One region of the Devosia lacusdianchii genome, then DNA from elsewhere that is predicted to be linked to it. Evidence: riboswitches for the same ligand, from Rfam matches in the RefSeq annotation. Region 1 holds a riboswitch; the other holds the start of a gene.
The links. Region 1 has a riboswitch for thiamine pyrophosphate ahead of thiB (thiamine ABC transporter substrate binding subunit). Riboswitches for the same ligand answer to the same signal wherever they lie in the genome.

Region 1 (8,907 bases):
AGAAGGTCGGTGCCGTCGAGATCGATGGCCCCGGAGCCGGGAGTCAAAAAACCCGCGACCAGATCGAGCAGGGTGGATTTGCCGGAGCCGCTGGCGCCGGAAATGGCGGTGATTTCGCCCGGCGCCGCGGTGAAACTGAAGACGTAGGGCGTGGTCTGGCCCGGATGGGCGAAGGTGAGCTCGTCAACGCGCAGCATTGGCGATCCTTTCGAATAGTCTGGGCAGACCGATGAAGGCCACGATCGTGCCGAGCAGGAGTATCGCGGCGATGGCGGCAGCATCGTTGCCGCGATAGGCGCCCAGCGCGCGGAACATCATCAGCGGCAGGGTCTGGAAATCCTGCGTCCCGAACAGGGCGATAACGCCGAGGTCGCCGAGCGAGAAGCAGAAGGCCAGCGCCAGCATGACGCCGATATCCTTGCCTAGCAGCGGGTATTCAATGGCAATGAACTGCCGCCAACCGGACAGGCCGAGCGAGCGGATGAGCTTGCCGCGGGTACGGGCAATGGCTTCGAGCGGCGGCCCGAGCGTGGCCATTGCGAAAGGCAGTGCCAGAAGGCTATTGCCGAGAATGACGACATAGGGCGCGGCGGTCGCTGGTGAAGCGCCGAGACTGCGGACCAGCAGGAAGAAGCCAAGCGACAGCACAACGGCCGGCACGGCCAGATAGGCGAAGGCCGGAATGCCGAGCAGGATGCGTAAAGCACCGCTGCCGGTGGCGCCGCGCCCTAGTGCCAAGAGGAGCGCAAGGGCAAGCGTCAGCAGAGCGGAGGCCGTGCCGATGACGAGGCTCGATAGCGCCGCCCACCAAAAGGCCGACCGCGCGAGCAGCGGAGCGATGCCAGTGGACAGGCCGTCGATCAGGACCGAGAGCAGGGGCAGGATGAAGCCGACGGTACAGAGGCCAAGGGTCAGCCACTGAAGACCACGGGTGATGGTACTGTCGCGCCAGCGCGAGACCGTGGAGGCGCCGAAGCTGGTGGGCACAGGCGTCAGCGCCGAAGCGGCGAGAATGATCAGCGAACAGACTGCAATCTGGGTCAATGCCAGCCGCACCGCGCCGGCAAGGTCGAAATCCTGCCGCACGGCAGCGAAGATGGCGACTTCCAGCGTCTGATTGGCCGGGCCGCCACCGAGCAGCAGCACGATGGGAAAGCTGGTGAAGGCGAGAAGGAAGATGATCGCTGCAAGACCGGGCAGGGTACCGCGCAGGGCAGGCCAGTCGATGATGGAGAAGCGCTGCCAGGCATTGAGCGCCAGTGACTGGCCGGTTTTGAGCCGGTTTGCTGGGATGGCGTCCAGCCGCGCCAGCATGATGCGGGCGGCAAAAGCGCCGTCGAGGATGACGTGGGCGAAGAGGATACCCGAGAGGCCGAAGGCCGGGTTGCCCAGCGGAAAGCCGAACAGGGCTTCGCTGGCCTGATTGAGCCAACCGTTGCGACCCCAGATCGAGAGCAGGCCGAAGGCGACGACCATGCCCGGCGTGACAATGGCTGAGGCGAAGAGGCCGACGAGCAGATCGCGGCCGGGGAAACGCAGGCGGTTGAGGGCCCAGGCCAGGGCCATGCCGACCGCGAGCGAGAGGATGGTCGTGAGGCCTGCCTGGATGGACGTCATGCGTAGCAGATGGGCGATGTCGATGCGCGAGGCGCTGCCCTCGGCGCTGGTCGCGGCCGCGAAGATGGCCCAGAGGACGAGGGCGATCAGCGTGGCAATGGCGAGGGCCAGCGTGGTGGCGGCAGCGATGCGCAGGGGGCGGTGGGGCAGAGTCAGCTGCGTCATCGCAGACCCCCACCCTTGATCCCTCCCCACAAGGGGGAGGGAGACGACTGCAAGTCTTGATGGCAGACATTAGCCGCAAACTTGAGACGGGCTTCCCTCCCCCGCGTGGGGAGGCAATGAGGGTGGGGGTATAGCGGGCGTGAAGCGTCGTGCGGGGAAGGCCCCCTCACCCGACCGAAGACGGTCGACCTCTCCCCCAAAGGGAGAGGTGATCCGGTACCTGCCCCGCCGCTCATGCGCATTGGTGCCTACTGCACTGCGGCCAGCATTTCGTCGATCCAGGCCTGGCTGTTGGCCTCGATCTCCGCGTCGGTCAGCGTCAAGGTCTTGGCCGGCTGCGGCAGGGCAGCGAAGGCGGGGTTGAGGTCGGCGCCCAGGTCGATGACCGGGAACATCCAATTGGTGGTGGGGATCACCTTCTGCGCGTCGGCGGAGGTCAGGTAGTCGAGGAACTGGAAGGCCAGTTCCTGGTGCTTGGACGACTTGAGCACGCCGGCCACTTCGGTCTGGGCCAGGTGGCCTTCCTCGAACAAGGCGGCTTTGATGGTCGTGTCGTCTTCCTCGACGATGTGGTAGGCGGGCGAGGTGGTATAGGAGAGCGCCATATCGGCTTCGCCCTCGAGGAAGAGGTTGTAGCTCTCGCTCCATTCACGCGTTACCGTGAGAATATGCGGCTTAAGGCCGGCCCAGATTTCGGGGGCGCGATCGCCATAGGCTGCCGCGATCCACAGCACGAGGCCGAGGCCGGGCGTGGCCGAGCGCGGGTCCTGGACGACGATCTTGAAATCGTCCGGCATGGCGATCAGCTCTTCGAACGACTTTGGCGGGTTGGCCACCGCGTCGGTGTCGTAGACGAAGGCGAAGTGGGCATAGTCGAACGGTACGAAGGCCTTGTCGGTCCAGCCGGTGGGCAGCGTCAGGTTGTCGAAGTAGAAATTGTGCTCGGCGAAGAGACCGGTAGCGCGCGCTTCGCCAGCAATAGCGGTATCGAGCCCGACGATCAGGTCGGCTTCGGTCGTGTCGCCTTCAAGCTGAACGCGGCGCAGCGTGCCGATGGAGCTGTCGGCGGCGATGAATTCGACTTTGCAACCACCGCAAATGGCCTCGAAGCCTGCCTTGAGGCTGGGACCCGGGCCCCATTCCGCAGCGAAGCCGTCATAGGTATAGACCTTGAGGGTCGGTGCCTCCTGGGCGAGGGCGGGAGTAGCAATCAGTCCTGAAAGGACCGCAAGCGCCAGACGGGTGAATTTGACCATGGGTCATTCCCTTCAATGGTGTCACGGCCATGAATGAAGGGATCAGGTGTCAATGGAGAGAGCGCCGAGACGCCCTTGCCATCTCGAACTTCCTCCGCCAGCATGACCTGGTTCAGGTTCAATGGGTAATTCTCAGCTCCGCAAACCAGCGGAACACCCCAGCGAGACGCCCAACACTTAATGAGAGCTTTGTGACAGTGCAAGAGACTTCCGTGACCCCGGCGGATGCGACGATCATCGCGTTTGACGGCCCCATGGCAATCGTTGGCGGCGGCAGCGTCGACCCGGCTTTGCTGGTGGAATTGGCCCATCGCGGCGTGGCCCTGGTAGGCGCTGACGGGGGCGGTGACGCGATTGGCGAAGCGGGGCTGCTGCCCGCAGCCATCATTGGCGATCTCGACTCGCTGGAGGACAGGGCGGGTTGGGAAAGCCGCACGCGCGTCCTACACATTCCCGAGCAGGAAACCACCGACTTCCAGAAGGCGCTCTATTCGACGTCGGCTCCGCTGACGCTGGCGCTGGGTATGACCGGCAAACGGCTTGACCACACACTGTCGGCGCTGAACGCGATGCTGAAATTTGCGCCCGAGCGGCATCTGCTGCTGGTGGACGAGGTCGACGTCGCGCTGGCGGTGGTCGGGCCGTTCAGCTTCAACGCCGGCAATGGCGAGCGGGTGTCGGTCTATCCACTGGCGGAGGTGAGCTTCGCGCATTCCGAGCAATTGCTGTACCCGCTCGATGGGCTGACACTGGCGCCTGGCGGCCGGCTTGGAACCTCCAATGAAGGGCTTGGCGGATTGGTGGAGATCGTGCCGAATGACAATGCCCCGTGGCTGTTGATCCTGGGCAAGGAGCGGCTGTGGGATTTGATTGAGGCGTGCATAGGCGCCGCTTGAATGCGGTTGTCATGAACGACGCATGCCAAGGTGGCAGCGGGTGGACCCCGAGGCGGCTACCGCCTCGTGTATGAATTTGTATGAGACGTTAGTCGCCTCGGGGCTGCCGGTTTTTGGGACAGTACTCGGGGATCGCGGACTGCGGACGCTCGCCGCAGCCGGCCAGTACTCGAACCTGCACGCGCAGCGACGCACGGCCCGGCACCACCCCGGCCGCAGTTCGCTGCAGCGCCACCCGTCGTTCCGGGATGATGGGGAGAGGATGGCACAGGTTTTGGGGATGGGGATAAGCGGGAGAGTTTGGGGGTACCCCTCCATCCTCGATTGTCCCCTTATCCTCGGTCGTCACCCTCGGGTGACCCGAGGGGACTATACTGACCGGGCGGCCCAACAAGTGTAGAGCCCTCGGGTCAAGCCCGAGGGTGACGGGCGGTGGGTGACGGGCGGTGGGTGTAATGGCGGGTTGGCGGTGGCTTTCGTACGCTGGATGTCGCGGACCGCCACGGATCGGGATCCCGGCCTGCGCCGGGATGACATCGGAGGTGGGGCTGCAGGGGATGACCACAAAAAAGGCGGGCACAGGGCCCGCCTTCATATTCGATTGGATCAACCGATCAGGCCGCGCTGGCGGCTTCGCGGACGGCGTCCTGGACCTTTTCGAAGGCGCGGACTTCGATCTGCCGGATGCGCTCGCGGCTGACGTCGTATTGCTGGGCCAGCTCTTCGAGCGTGGCGGGATTTTCCTGCAGGCGGCGGGCGTGGAAGATGGCCTTTTCGCGCTCGTTGAGCACGGTCATGGCATTGTTCAGCAGACCCATGCGCTCGGAATATTCCTCGCTTTCGCCCAAAGCCGTTTCCTGGCTCGGGGTGTCGTCGACCAGCCAATCCTGCCACTCGGAGGTGCCTTCGTCGGCTCGCATGGGCGAGTTGAGCGAAGCATCGCCGGAAAGGCGCGCATTCATCGACACCACGTCGTCTTCAGTGACGTTGAGCGTGGTGGCGATCTGCTTGATCTGATCGGGATGCAGCGAGCCGTCGTCCAGGGCAGCGATCTGGCCCTTCACCTTGCGCAGGTTGAAGAACAGACGCTTCTGGGCGGCGGTGGTGCCGATCTTGACCAGCGACCACGAGCGCAGGACGTATTCCTGGATCGCAGCGCGAATCCACCACATGGCATAGGTCGCCAGGCGGAAGCCTTTATCGGGCTCGAAGCGCTTGACGGCATGCATGAGGCCTACATTGCCTTCCGAGATCACTTCGGAAATCGGCAGGCCGTAGCCGCGATAACCCATGGCGATCTTGGCGACGAGGCGCAGGTGACTGGTAATGAGCTTTTGAGCCGCGCCCGGATCGGCGTGCTCCTTGTAGCGCTTGGCCAGCATGAACTCTTCATCCGGTTCCAACATGGGGAACTTGCGGATTTCCTGAAGATAGCGGCTCAGGCCGCCTTCTGCTGACAGCACTGGAAGATTAGTCTGGGCCATGGACGCACCCCTTTCTGGTTCCCCCACATTCCGCGGGCGGAGCGACAAGTCCGCGATGCCCATGACGGCTCATCGGCAGACTACGATGGATATATAGGCGGCAATCTGGCGAATGTAAGGGTGGCGAATCCTTACAAATGCGAAATGTTTAGGACCGTTGCCTAGCGGGCAAAAGCCTTGTCAAAATCTTCCAACACTTCCTCCAATGCCTCCAAGTCGGGTGGCAACGGAGCTTCGAAGAACATCTCCTCGCCCGTTACCGGATGCTCAAAGCCAAGTTCGGCGGCGTGGAGAGCCTGGCGGCCGAGGGCCTGGATGGGCGCCACGACTTCGGGCGGCAGCTTGTTGATCTTGGTCGCGTAACCGGAAGCATAAACGCTGTCGGCGACCAAGGGATGCCCGATATGGGCCATATGCACGCGGATTTGATGGGTGCGGCCGGTTTCGAGCTGGCACTGGATGCGGGTGATGTCCCAACCGGCATCGCCGAAACGCGCTTCGACGATATAGTGGGTGATGGCCTCGCGCCCATCCTTACGCACGGTCTGCTTCAGGCGATTGTTCTGGTCGCGGCCGAGCGGGGCGTTGACCGTGCCCTTGGCCGTCTCGGTCGAACCCCAGACGAAGGCGGTGTAGGCGCGATGCAGCGGACCGGTGCGGCCGTGATCGGCGAACTGGGCGGATAAGTGCCGGTGGGCGGTCTCGGTCTTGGCGGCGACCATGACGCCGGACGTGTCGCGATCGAGGCGATGGACGATGCCCGGGCGTTTGACGCCGCCAATGCCCTGCAGGCTATCACCGCAATGGAATAGCAGCGCATTGACCAGCGTGCCATCGGGCGAGCCGGGGGCGGGGTGCACGACCATGCCGACGGGCTTGTTGACGACGATGAGCTGGTCGTCCTCGTAGAGGATGTCGAGCGGGATATTTTCCGGATGCGGTTCGGCATCTTCGGGGGGTGGGGCAAGAAGGACGATTGTCTCGCCCGCGGTAAGCCGGTATTTGGGCTCGCTGACGGTTACCCCGTCGATGGTGACGGCGCCGGCAAGGATCAGGTCCTTGATCCGATTGCGGCTCAGCACGGTATGGGCCTTGGCGAGGACGGCGTCGAGCCGGCCACCTGCTACGTCTGCATCGACAACAACTTCGACTTCGTCGCCCTCGAACTCTTCAACGGTATTTTCGGCCATGAGCGATTCCAATCAGACTGGGCAGAACAGCCCCAAAGCGGACGAACCGCTGTCTCCCGAGGCGCTGGCCATGTTCGGCAAGGCGCGCCGTTCGTTCGGGATTTCTATCGGCATCCTGTTGCTGGGCTTTATGGCGATTGGTGTCGCCCTTGTCTATCGCGTGATGCGCGACGCCCCGCCACCTGCGGTGGCCGAGAGCGTGGCTGTCCCTGCTGGGGCCGAGGTGGTTTCGGCGCTGGTCAGTGAGGGGGCTATCAACGTGACGTATAGCGTGGGTGGGGTGACGACGCTGGCGCTGTTCGATCAGGCGACGGGTGAGCTGACGCGGAGCGTGGTGATCGGCGCAGAGTAGGGCGTGGCTATCGCCCTTGGATTTCCTTGAGCGCCGCCATGCGGTCCGACACTGAGCCGCCTTTGCGGCCGCCCTTGGCGGGTTTGACCGGCAGGGTGTCGGTGGTCTCGCCGTCATCGGCGAAACGCTGCACGCGATCGAAGAGGCTCTCTTCCTGGGCGCGGGCGACTGGTGTTTCGGTGTCGACGGCATAGACTAGGCGGCTGACGCTGGCGGCAATGTCGTTGAGCTTTTCGCGCAGATAGGCTTCTTCGATCCGCTCACTATCCCAGTCGGCCATGATGGTGGATTCGACATTGGCCACCTGCTGGCGCAGGCCCTCGACTTCGGCTTCAAGGCTCAGCTTGTCGGCCAGAAGCTGCTCGGCGCGACCATTGCTCTGTTCGACGATCTGGCTGGTTTCAGCCAGGAGTGCATTGAGCCGGTTCTCGGCACTGGCGATACGCGCCTCGGCGGCAACGAGATTTTCGGCGTCGGCGGCCTTCTTGTCGTCGTGATGGGCCAGCGCCTCACGCATGCCGGCAATGGCCGCGGTGGTCTCGGCGCTACGGCGGTCGGAGGTTTCGAGGCGGTTAATTAGGCTGCGGGCCTGTTCTTCAAGAAAGCTGGCGCGCTTGCGTTCGATGGCGAGGGCAGTGGTGAGCCGGTCGATATCTTCATCATAGTCGCCCGAAAGCGACTTGCCGTCGAGATCGGTGCCGCGGGGCAGGCCGCCGCGTACGGTATCGCGCAGCTTCACGAGCTCGCTGCCGCGAACATCGAGTTCGCGATCGCGCATACGGAGCCGCTGGGCCAAGTCGGTGCCCTCGCGCTCGAGTTCGAGGATGCGGGCGCGCAGTTCCGCTTCCCGGCTTTCTAGGTCCCTGACGATCGCCAGATGCTGGTCGCGCTCGGTCTTGAGGGCGCCCATATCGCTGCGCTGCTGATTGGCGTCGCCGAGCTGTTCGGCCAGGCGCTTGCGCAGGGCTTCGACGTTCATTTCGAGGCGGCGGGTCGACAAGGCAAACTCGGCGCGCAGCTGGTCCTTGTCGGCGCGAAACTCGGCCATGGTGATGGGGGTTGCCGCTTCGATGCGGCGCTTGGTCAGGCGCACGGCGCGCTTCCACACCGCCGGCAAGATGATGAGGGCCACCAAGCCCGCAACCATCACGCCAAGTGCGAAATACATGATGTTCTCAATGAGCATCGGCCGAACTCCGGTACCGCGCAGGCGAACCCGCGCGGACTTATCCCTATCTGGCAGCAATGGCGCTGCGTCGCCATCTTCGCCAGTCATTAACCCTAACGCGTCCGTGCAAGCCAGTCACGTTTGGGCCACCAAGTGTTAGCGAACGGGTGTTAAAAACCCGCTTCGTCACAATTACCAAGAAATGTTTGCAAAGATTTCTTTGTGATCGTATTGTGCTGGCATGACAGAAAAGACACCGCCGACCAACTCACCCCGCACCGTGCAAGGGATTGTTCCCGATGCAACGGCGCTCAAAGCGCTCACCCATCCGGTTCGACTGCGCATGCTAGGCCTCCTGCGCATCGACGGGCCGGCCACGGCGACGCAGCTGGCTTTGCGGCTGGGCCTCAATAGCGGGGCGACCAGCTACCACCTGCGGCAGCTGGCCCTGCACGGATTTATCGAGGAGGCGCCGGGGCCATCGCGGCGCGACAGGTTCTGGCGGGCGCGGCACGAAACGACGACGGTGCTCGAACCCGGAGCGGAGGGCGAGGCACTCGATGTGGGTATTGCCTTCACGCAGGCCGCGCTGTCCTGGCAGGTCAGCCAGATGCAGCAGGCGATCGAGGAATATGCCGAGCTGCCGGAAGCGTGGCGCCGCGCCAGCACAGCCAGTGACTTCACCATCCCCCTCACGCCCGCCCAGGCTGAAGCGCTGACCAAGCGGCTGATGGCGATCTTGTGGGAAGCTATGCGGGAGGCACCCGCGCTTGGTGGGC
Region 2 (8,907 bases), 370 kb from region 1:
CCAGTCGGGCAGGCCGTCGCGACGCCGCAGCGCCTGAACCGCCAGCAGTTCTACAGGAAATACCTGGTCGAAATAGTGTTCGAACTCGTAGGAGGTCCGGTCGGTACCGAACTTGCTGCGGGTGACGTGAAACTCGGCCGCAGCCTGCATTGCCAGCTGAAACGCGCCCATGTCCTCGCGTCGCCAGGTCCGCAGCAGGTCCTCGTATTGAGGTATGAGCGGCTGCGTCGGTTGGAAGGACGTTTCAATCCCGAAGCTTTCGGCGAACAGCCGGATCAGGAATGGGTCGACCGTACCATGCCGAAGCAGCCGGCGATCGGCATGGCGCAGGCGATGGTCCTTCTCGGCCATGGCGACATAGAATTCGGCACAGACGCGAGCCCCATGCCAGTCCGATAACAGCAGCGGGCCGGCAGCGTGCAGGCCGCACCAGAACTCTTGCGGCGTATTGGTGTCCTCGTCCGGATTGGTCACGACATAGGCGCCCTGAAGTCGGACCAGCAGGGCATTGAGATCAATGGTCCAGCCGATGAAGGTGGCCAGATCGGTGGCATCACCGCGTCCGAAGGCGTCACAGGCGGCGATGCTGTAATGGTTGGCCAGGAACATCAGCGCGGTGCCGATCTTGCCCGCCGGCGCCGCCTCGGCCAGCTTTCCGGCGAGGTAGTCCAGGTCACCCTGCAGTTTGCCGGGGCGGTCGGGATAGGCCAGCCACTCGGCTGACCTGCGGATAATGTTCTTTTGCCGGGGATGCAGCTTGGCAGGTTTCACGCTATTGGCCTCAGGCGAACTCGTCGCTCACCAGAGGCCGCGCGATGTCGGCGGCAATGTGGCTCGGTGCTGCCGCTATTGCCCCTGGGTCACAAAGGCATTGGTGTAGTAGGCCGAGAAATCCGGGCGGGTGGTGAGCACGTTGCCGTTGACGTCCTTGAGGATGCCGGCGCTGAGCATGTAGTCGCCGAGAGCTTCCATCTTGGCGCTGTCGATGGTGCCGATGACGCCGTCGGCCGTTGCCAGGTAGTGGCCGTCGATCAGGGTCTTCAGTGACGCCAGGATGAAGGCGCGGTCGGTCAGGGCGTCCCGATTGGCGGCGATGATGATGTCCGCGGCTTCCTCGGGATGCTCGATGGTATAGGCATAGCCGGCTTTGGTCGTCGCGATGAAGGCGGCGGCGGTATCGGTATTGGCATCGAGATAGGCCTGGCTCGAGCCGATGAAGGTCGTGTGCTGGTCGGGCACGCCGAAATCGGCGTAGCGGAAGGCGCGTTGCGGATCGCCATCCAGCTCGGCCTTGACGCCCTCCCAGGTATAGACTTCGAGGGTGAAGTCGACAGCGCCATTGGCGAGGGCCTCATAGGCCGAGGTGCCCAGGGTGACGGTCTCGAAATTGCCCTCGCCGCCGTCGAAACGGATCATGCTGGCGATCAGCGCATTTTCCCACTCGCTGCCGAAGCCGCCATAGGTCAGGCCGTCGAGGTCCTTGGGGCGCTGGATATCGGTGCGCTCGTCGTTGAACACCAATCTGCCGGTTTCTGTCTGCACCACGGCGTAAGCCGCGACGAGATCGGCGCCGGCGCTGCGCTTGGCGTAGAGGCTGATGGTGCCGACAATGCCGAAATCGGCCACGCCATTGGCAATCAGCGTCCCGGCTGACGTGTCGCTATAGGGCAGGATTTCAACGTCGAGCCCGGCGTCGGCATAGAAGCCCTTGGCCTCGGCGACATAGAGACCGATGTGATTGGTATTGGGCGTCCAGTCGAGAGCGACGGTGACCGGCGTCGATTGCGCGGCGGCTGGACCCCCGAGCAACAGGCTGGCGATCGCGGAAATGATGATCTGGCGGCGATTGGGCATGGCTGGTCCTTCAGTGGGCAGGTTTGAGCAGGGTCTTGAGGATGTCGGCCTCGATGGCGCTGGCCTCGGAGGCGGCCAGGTCGCGGCGCGGGCGGGGCAGGGGCACGACGATTTCGCGCAGGATGCGGGCCGGGCGGTGGGTCAGCACATAGATACGGTCGGACAGAAACACGGCCTCGCGCACATCGTGGGTGATGAGCAACGCCGTCCAGTTGTGGTGTTGCCACATGGTTTCGAGCCAATGCTGCATGCCGGTGCGGGTCAGCGCGTCGAGGGCGCCGAAGGGTTCGTCGAGCAGCAGCATGGGCCGATCCTGCACCACGGTGCGCAGCAGCGCCGCACGCTGGCGCATGCCACCGGAGAGTTGGGCCGGGTAGTGGTGCTCGAAACCGTCGAGGCCGAATTCGGCGAAGAGTGGCGCGACGGCTTGGCGCGCCGCCTTCCGCGACAGCCCCTGCACCTCGAGGCCCAAGGCGGTATTGTCGATGATGCTGCGCCAGGGCATGAGCGCGTCGTGCTGCGGCATGAAGGCGAAGGGGCGGCTCGTCCGGGACAGCGGCGCGCCGTCGAAGACGATATCGCCGCCACTGGGCGTCAGCCCGCCCGTCAGCAGCCGGAACAGCGTCGATTTGCCAGCGCCGGATGGACCGAGGATCGACACGAATTCACCCGGCTGAACATGCAGCGAAATGTCGGCGAGCACGTCGGCGTCGCCGAAGCTCTTGCGGAGATGGAGCAGGTCGAGGCGGGGCGGGGTCATGGCTTGCGGCGCTCCTCGAGCCGCGTCCATGGTGTGACGAGGCGCTGGATGAGCACGGTGCTGCCAAACAGCACCAGCGTCAGGCAAGCGCTGACCAGCACGGCGGCCAGCACGAGATCGGGCCGGAAATTGTTCTTGGCGTTGAGGATGTAGATGCCCAGGCCCTTGGCCGCGCCGGCATACTCGGCGAAAATCGCGCCCACCACTGCATAGGTGATGGAAATCCTCAGCCCGGCGAAGAAATAGGGCAGCGCGGACGGCAGACGTGCCAGGCGGAAGATACGCAGCCGCGAAGCGCCCATCGAGGCCAACAGCGCCTCGATATCGTCATCGGTCGCCTCATAGCCCTGTACCAAGGCCACGAGCATGGGAAAGAAGGTGACCAGCGCCACCAGCATGATCTTGGGCAGGAGGCCAAAGCCGAACCACAGCACTACCAGCGGTGCGATGGCGACCAGTGGCAGGGTCTGGCTGATGATGAAGACGGGGAACAGCGCCCGGCGCAGCGGTTGCCAGAAATCGATCAGCACCGACAGTACAAAGGCAGCGAGCAGCGAGCAGCCGAAGCCCAACAGTGTCGCGGTCAGCGTCGGCAGCGTGTTCTGGAATAGGGCGTCGCTATGCTGGATGGTCTGGGCCAGCACGCGCGAGGGGGCGGGCAGGGTGGTGGGGGAGATGCCTGATGTGTTGGCATAGATCTCCCAGGCCAGCAGCACGGCGCCGACCGACAGAAAAGCCGGGGCGGTTCTGGCAAAAATGGACGCGAGGGCGCGCGGGAGCGACGATAGCTTGGACATGGCTGACCTTGGTCGGGGCGAATGCGGACGCGCCGCTCAGCGCAGCGAGGGGCTGTTCGCAGAGACCGTCAGGTCGATTGTCACATGGCCTTCAGGCGGTCCAAACCGGCAGAGGGCGGCCTGCACCGTGGCGAAAACCGCGCCGGCATCGCCACCCAGCTTGGTGCAGAAATTCTTGGCGCGATCGAAGGTGCCGGACTGCTTGAGAAAGTCGATGCAGCCGTAGATTTCGTCCATGTGGTCGTCGGTATCCATCACATAGAGCGAGAATTGCGCGGCGCTGGACATATCGGTCACCGGCGCGCCCGCCACGGCCTGCAGCGCCAGTTGCTTGCGCTGATCGAGTGGCAGAACGGGGCCGCCATATTCGGTGGTGTAGCAAACCGCGTCGTCTGGCTCGCCGGGGCAGCCGCGCGAAATGGTGGCATGCAGTACGCAATGCGTACCGCTTTTCGCCGCCGCGACGAACAGGTCGCGCATGGCCGGAAACAGCACTTCGGGTGCACCGACCAGCAAGGTCGAGATGTCGTCAGTCTGGACCTGCAGGCGGTCACGATAGGGATCGAGGGCGCTCAGGGCCCCGAGAATGACACCGACAAAATCGTCGGCCATAGGGTAGAGAGAAATCTGTGCGCCAGAATACATAGCCCCGCCTCGCTCCGCTGGTATTACCCAGATCAGCTAATAGGGTTTACGGGCTTGGCGTCCGCGTCTCAGCCCCGGCTATACGGAGCACCCCTGTGGATGGGCGCAATCAATCACAGCGCGCGCTGCGCCGCAAGCGGTTGATTTTGGTGCTACGGTCCGATGGCCCGGCGCAAATTGCCGCTGGCGGCATCCAGCATCTGTTCGGCCGCGCGGCGATCAGCGGATTGGCTGAGCATCACCGTCGCCAGCTTGATGCTGCCATCGGCGGCGTCGAGCGTTGCCAGCGCGGTGTCATAGTCGGTGCCGGTGAGTGTCGCGATCATCTTTGCCGCCCGGTCGCGCAGTTTGACATTGGTGGGGCGCATCTCGACCATCAGGCCGCGATAGACGAAACCCAGCTTGATCATGACGCCGGTGGAAATAGCGTTGAGCGCTGCCTTCTGCGCCGTGCCGGCCTTCATGCGGGTCGAGCCGGACAGTACCTCGATGCCGGTTTCGATCAGGATGGGTATGTCGCAGACCTCGCCGATGCGGCCGCCGCGATTGTTGTAGATGCCGATGGTCAGCGCCCCCTTGCTGCGGGCATGGATCAGCCCGGCAATGGCATAGGGCGTGCGACCGCTGGCGGCGAGGCCGATGACCACGTCGTCGGGGCCGACATCGACTTCGTCGAGCGCGGCGATGGCCAGTTCTTCACGATCCTCGGCGCCTTCGACGGCTCGGAAGATGGCGCCCTGGCCGCCGGCCATCAGGTTGATGGCGCGCTCATAAGGCCAGTTGAAGGTGGGCGGCAACTCGGCAGCGTCCTGACCCGAAATACGGCCAGACGTGCCGGCGCCGAGATAGATCAGCCTTCCACCCCGGGCCAGTCGTTCGCTACCCTGGTCGATGGCCGTGGCAATGGGCGCACTGGCCGCTTGCACTGCGGCAATGGCGGCGAACTGACCCTCGACGATGGCGGCGACCAGGTCGGTGCTCGACCAGTCCTCCAGCGTGGCATAGCGCGAGGAGGCGGATTCGGTGGTGCTCATGGTCTGGCCTCGGTCTGATAGTTTTGCCGTGCCCATTGGGCAGCGTGGGCGGCGGCGTCGATCTGGGGAAAGCTGACAACGGCGCCCGGCAATTCGGCTTCTATGCCTGATTTGATCGCTGGATGCAGCGTGACGATGCCGCCGATAAAGGCGATAGGCAGCGGGCCGACGCGCGCGATCAGCGCCTTGGCCAGCCGCGCCAATTCCGCGGCGGCGCGCCTGATAATGTCGGTGGCGAGCGGGTCGCCGGCGGTTGCGGCGCGCGCCACGGCGGGGGCCAGCGTGCCGATGCGGCCACGATCGCTGCCATAGACGAAGCTGCGGGTTTCGCTCCAGCCGGTGCCGCCCACTTCCGCGAAAAGCTCGGCGGCGAGCCGCTCGGCCTCGGCCGGGCCGCCAGTTTCGTCGATGCGGCGATAGAGTTGATCGAGGGCGGTGAGCGCAATCCAGGTGCCCGAGCCGCCGTCATCGATCAGCAATCCCCGGCCACCGACGCGGATCAGGCTGCCGTCGGCACGCAGATGCAGACCGATTGAGCCGGTGCCGGCCGATACGAGATGCCCCGTGCCGGGCGCGAAGGTGGCGCGGAAGGCCAGGTCCATGTCGTCGCCCAGCAACACCATGGCCGGCTCGATGGCAAACAGCGCGCCGACCAGGTTGCGCGCTTCGGCATGCACAGCCTCGCCCAGGCCGGTAATGCCCAGGCATGCGGCGATGGGCGCATGCTGGCGTGCGCGGTCGGCAATGCCGGCCAGCGTGGCGGTCAGCCGTTCGCGCTCGACGGGGTTGAACAGGTGCCCGGTGGCGCCCGCCGCCGATCCGCGATCGATTACGATGCCGGTGTCATCAACAATCACCCAGCGCGACGCCGTCCCGCCGGTGTCTATGCCGAGGAAGGTACTCATTTCTTACCCCGCCCGATGGGAGCGAAGAAGGCGCTTGTCTCGATCATCCCGCCACGGCCCGCGCAAACCCCCGCGTAATCTCACGCGGGTTGGTGATCATCGTCCCCACCACCACGGCATAGGCGCCTGCGTCGATCGCGGCCCGGGCCAGTTCGGGTGTGTTGAAGCGACCCTCGGCGATAACAGGCACTGGGATGTGGGCGGCCAGGTTGCGGATCAAGTCCAGATCGGGCGTTTCGGGCTTGGGCTCAGTATATTCGGTGTAACCGGACAGCGTCGTCGAGACGTAGGTCGCGCCGAGTTCGGCGGCCAGCATACCCTCTTCGAGCGTGGATATATCGGCGAAGGTTTCGAGGCCCAGCTCGCCGTGGATGCGGGCGATGAGCTCGGCCGGCGCATCGCCATGCCGGGGGCGGGGCGTGCAGTCGAGCGCGATGATATCGGCGCCGGCCTCGGCCAGCTCTTTCGCCGCAGCGAATGTGGGCGTGATGTAAACCGGCACGTCGGCGGAAAACACCTTGTGGATGCCGATGACCGGCAGGCCGGCCGCCTTGACGGCGCGCACATCATCGGGGCCGTTGGCGCGAATGGCCCGGGCGCCGCCGTCGCGAGCGGCCAGGGCCATGGCGCCCATGAAAACAGATCCATGCAATGGATTATCGGCCCGTGCCTGGCACGAGACGATGAGGCTTCCCCGCTCCAGCTTCACTTGATGGCTCCCGAGGTCATGCCCGAGATGAACTGGCGCGACAGCACGATGTAGATGAGGATGATCGGCGCGGCCGAGAGCGTGAGCCCGGCGAACAGCACGCCATAGTCGGTGGCATATTCACCCATGAAGGTGGTGAGCCCCTGCGGCAGAGTCTTAAGGGCGTCGTTCTGGATGAAGACCAACGGAAAGAAGAAGTCGTTCCAGATCGGCACCACGTTCTGGATGCCGGCAATGACCATGGCCGGGCGCACCAGCGGCAGCATGATGGCCCACATGATGCGTGGCTCGCTGGCGCCGTCCATGCGGGCGGCATCCTCCAGCTCGTTGGGCAGGGTGCGGATGAAGCCGGTCATGATGAAAACGGTCGAGGGCAGGCCCATGGCCGTATAGACGAAGATCAGGCTGAGCTGATTGTTGAGAATGCCGAGGTCGCGCATCAGCATGAACAGCGGAATGATGGCGAGCTTGAGCGGCAGGGTCAGCCCGGCGATGAAGAACATCAGGATGAAGCCGGCGCCGAAGAATTCGTAGCGCGCCAGCGCATAGGCCGCCATCGTCCCCAGCGTCAGGATCAGCGCCATGGAGGCCCCGGTGATGACGAACGAATTGAGCAGGTATTGCAGGAAGTTGGTTTCGGTCCAGATCTTGGCGAAATTGATGAGGTTGGCAAAATCGGGGATGCTGAACGGCGCGGTGAAGATCTGCTGCGTCGACTTGAACGCCGAAAACACCATGATCAGGATCGGCACCAGCATGATGAAGGTGTTGGCGATGAGGATGATCTGGATCAGCCCGTCGCGGCCCAGCGTACCGATAATGCCCTTGCGATCGTAATAGGTCGTCTCCGCTGCGCTCATAGCTGGATCTCCCTGGCCCGCAGGCGGACGGTGACGACGCCGGCGATGACGGCGATGAACAGGAAAATCATCACGGCGAGGGCGCTGCCGAGGCCGAAATCCTGCTGACCGGACGAGACGTTGCCGAAGGCTGTGCGATAGAAATAGAGGCCCAATACGTCAGTCGAGCCAAAGGGCGAGCCATCGAGTCCAGCCATGATATAGGGCAGTTCGAACCAGTTGAAGGCGCCGACGAAGAGCAGGACGAAGACCACTGTCGTGCTCGGCGCCACCAGCGGCCAGACGATCTTGACGATCTTGACCCATTCGCTGCGCGTTTCCATGCGCACGGCGTCGAGGATTTCGGTGGGAATACGCTGCATGCCGGCCAGGAAGACCAGGGTGGGGAAGCCCACCATGTGCCAGGCATTGGCGATGATCAGCGCCCACAGCGCCGTCGAGCTCTGGCCCAGCCAGGGCTGCGCCAGTTCGGCCAGGCCCATGCCCTTGAGGCTGATATTCACCACGCCGAACAGCGGGTGCAGGAACAGCTTGAACAGGTAACCCACGATGATGGTCGACAGCACCACCGGCAGGAACACCGCCACGCGGTGGAATTTGGCGCCGGGCAGCTCGCGCCACAGTGCATAGGCGAGGAAGAAGCCGAGGCCGTTCTGCAGTACCATCAGGGCGAAGAACACGATGATGTTGTGGCTGAAGGCATTGCGCGTCCAGCTCGCATAGGGCTCTTCGAACAGCACGATGCGGAAATTTTCGAACCACACGAACTCGCCGCGCAGCAGTCCTTGCCAGTCGAAGAAGGCATAGGCGAAGGCCGAAACGATCGGATAGACGATGAACAGCGCCACAAAGGCCAGCGGCGGCACGATCAGCGCGGTAATCCACAGGCCACGGCCGGTCGGGCGAAGGTTGGGCATTGCTTGCGTCTATCCTGGATAATCACCCGGTACGGCAGTCGACACCCTCCCCCTTGTGGGGAGGGATCAAGGGTGGGGGTGAGCCGCGAGCACTGCACTCTCGGAGCGATACCCCCACCCTGCTCGATGTACGGACTTAGCAAGCTAAGTCCTATCTCGCATCCCTCCCCACAAGGGGAGGGCTGTAGTGGCGTGATTAGTCCTGGAACGGAGCGTACCAGGCCTTGAGACCGTCGGTGATCACCTTGCCGGCTTCTTCCGGCGTGGTTTCGCCGGCGAACAGCTTTTGGACTTCCTGCTGCACCAGCACCGAGCCCGAGGGCTCGCCAAAGCGGAAATGCACCAGGAACAGGTAGGGGATGGCGCTCTTGTTCAGCTCGGCGACTTCGGCCAGCAGCGGGTTGTCGAAGGTGACGCCCGGCACGG

Region 2: linked by a shared signal. The riboswitch ahead of MF606_RS18130 (Ykof family thiamine-binding protein) and the one ahead of thiB (thiamine ABC transporter substrate binding subunit) in region 1 are both predicted to bind thiamine pyrophosphate.

The regions. Positions count from the first base shown of each region.
Region 1 covers NZ_CP092483.1:3,309,386-3,318,292, reverse strand. Annotated here, with positions in the region: gene MF606_RS16355 (ATP-binding cassette domain-containing protein) at 1-197, opposite strand, end outside; gene MF606_RS16350 (ABC transporter permease family protein) at 184-1,782, opposite strand; gene thiB (thiamine ABC transporter substrate binding subunit) at 2,031-3,038, opposite strand; TPP riboswitch at 3,111-3,209, opposite strand; gene MF606_RS16340 (thiamine diphosphokinase) at 3,251-3,934, shown strand; gene rpoH (RNA polymerase sigma factor RpoH) at 4,549-5,418, opposite strand; gene MF606_RS16330 (RluA family pseudouridine synthase) at 5,580-6,608, opposite strand; gene MF606_RS16325 (DUF6476 family protein) at 6,607-6,960, shown strand; gene MF606_RS16320 (hypothetical protein) at 6,968-8,146, opposite strand; gene MF606_RS16315 (ArsR/SmtB family transcription factor) at 8,370-8,907, shown strand, end outside.
Region 2 covers NZ_CP092483.1:3,676,939-3,685,845, reverse strand. Annotated here, with positions in the region: gene MF606_RS18150 (hypothetical protein) at 1-771, opposite strand, end outside; gene MF606_RS18145 (ABC transporter substrate-binding protein) at 847-1,854, opposite strand; gene MF606_RS18140 (ABC transporter ATP-binding protein) at 1,865-2,614, opposite strand; gene MF606_RS18135 (ABC transporter permease) at 2,611-3,411, opposite strand; gene MF606_RS18130 (Ykof family thiamine-binding protein) at 3,448-4,056, opposite strand; TPP riboswitch at 4,048-4,161, opposite strand; gene MF606_RS18125 (N-acetylmuramic acid 6-phosphate etherase) at 4,209-5,090, opposite strand; gene MF606_RS18120 (N-acetylglucosamine kinase) at 5,087-5,995, opposite strand; gene MF606_RS18115 (N-acetylmannosamine-6-phosphate 2-epimerase) at 6,039-6,704, opposite strand; gene MF606_RS18110 (carbohydrate ABC transporter permease) at 6,701-7,564, opposite strand; gene MF606_RS18105 (carbohydrate ABC transporter permease) at 7,561-8,481, opposite strand; gene MF606_RS18100 (extracellular solute-binding protein) at 8,678-8,907, opposite strand, start outside.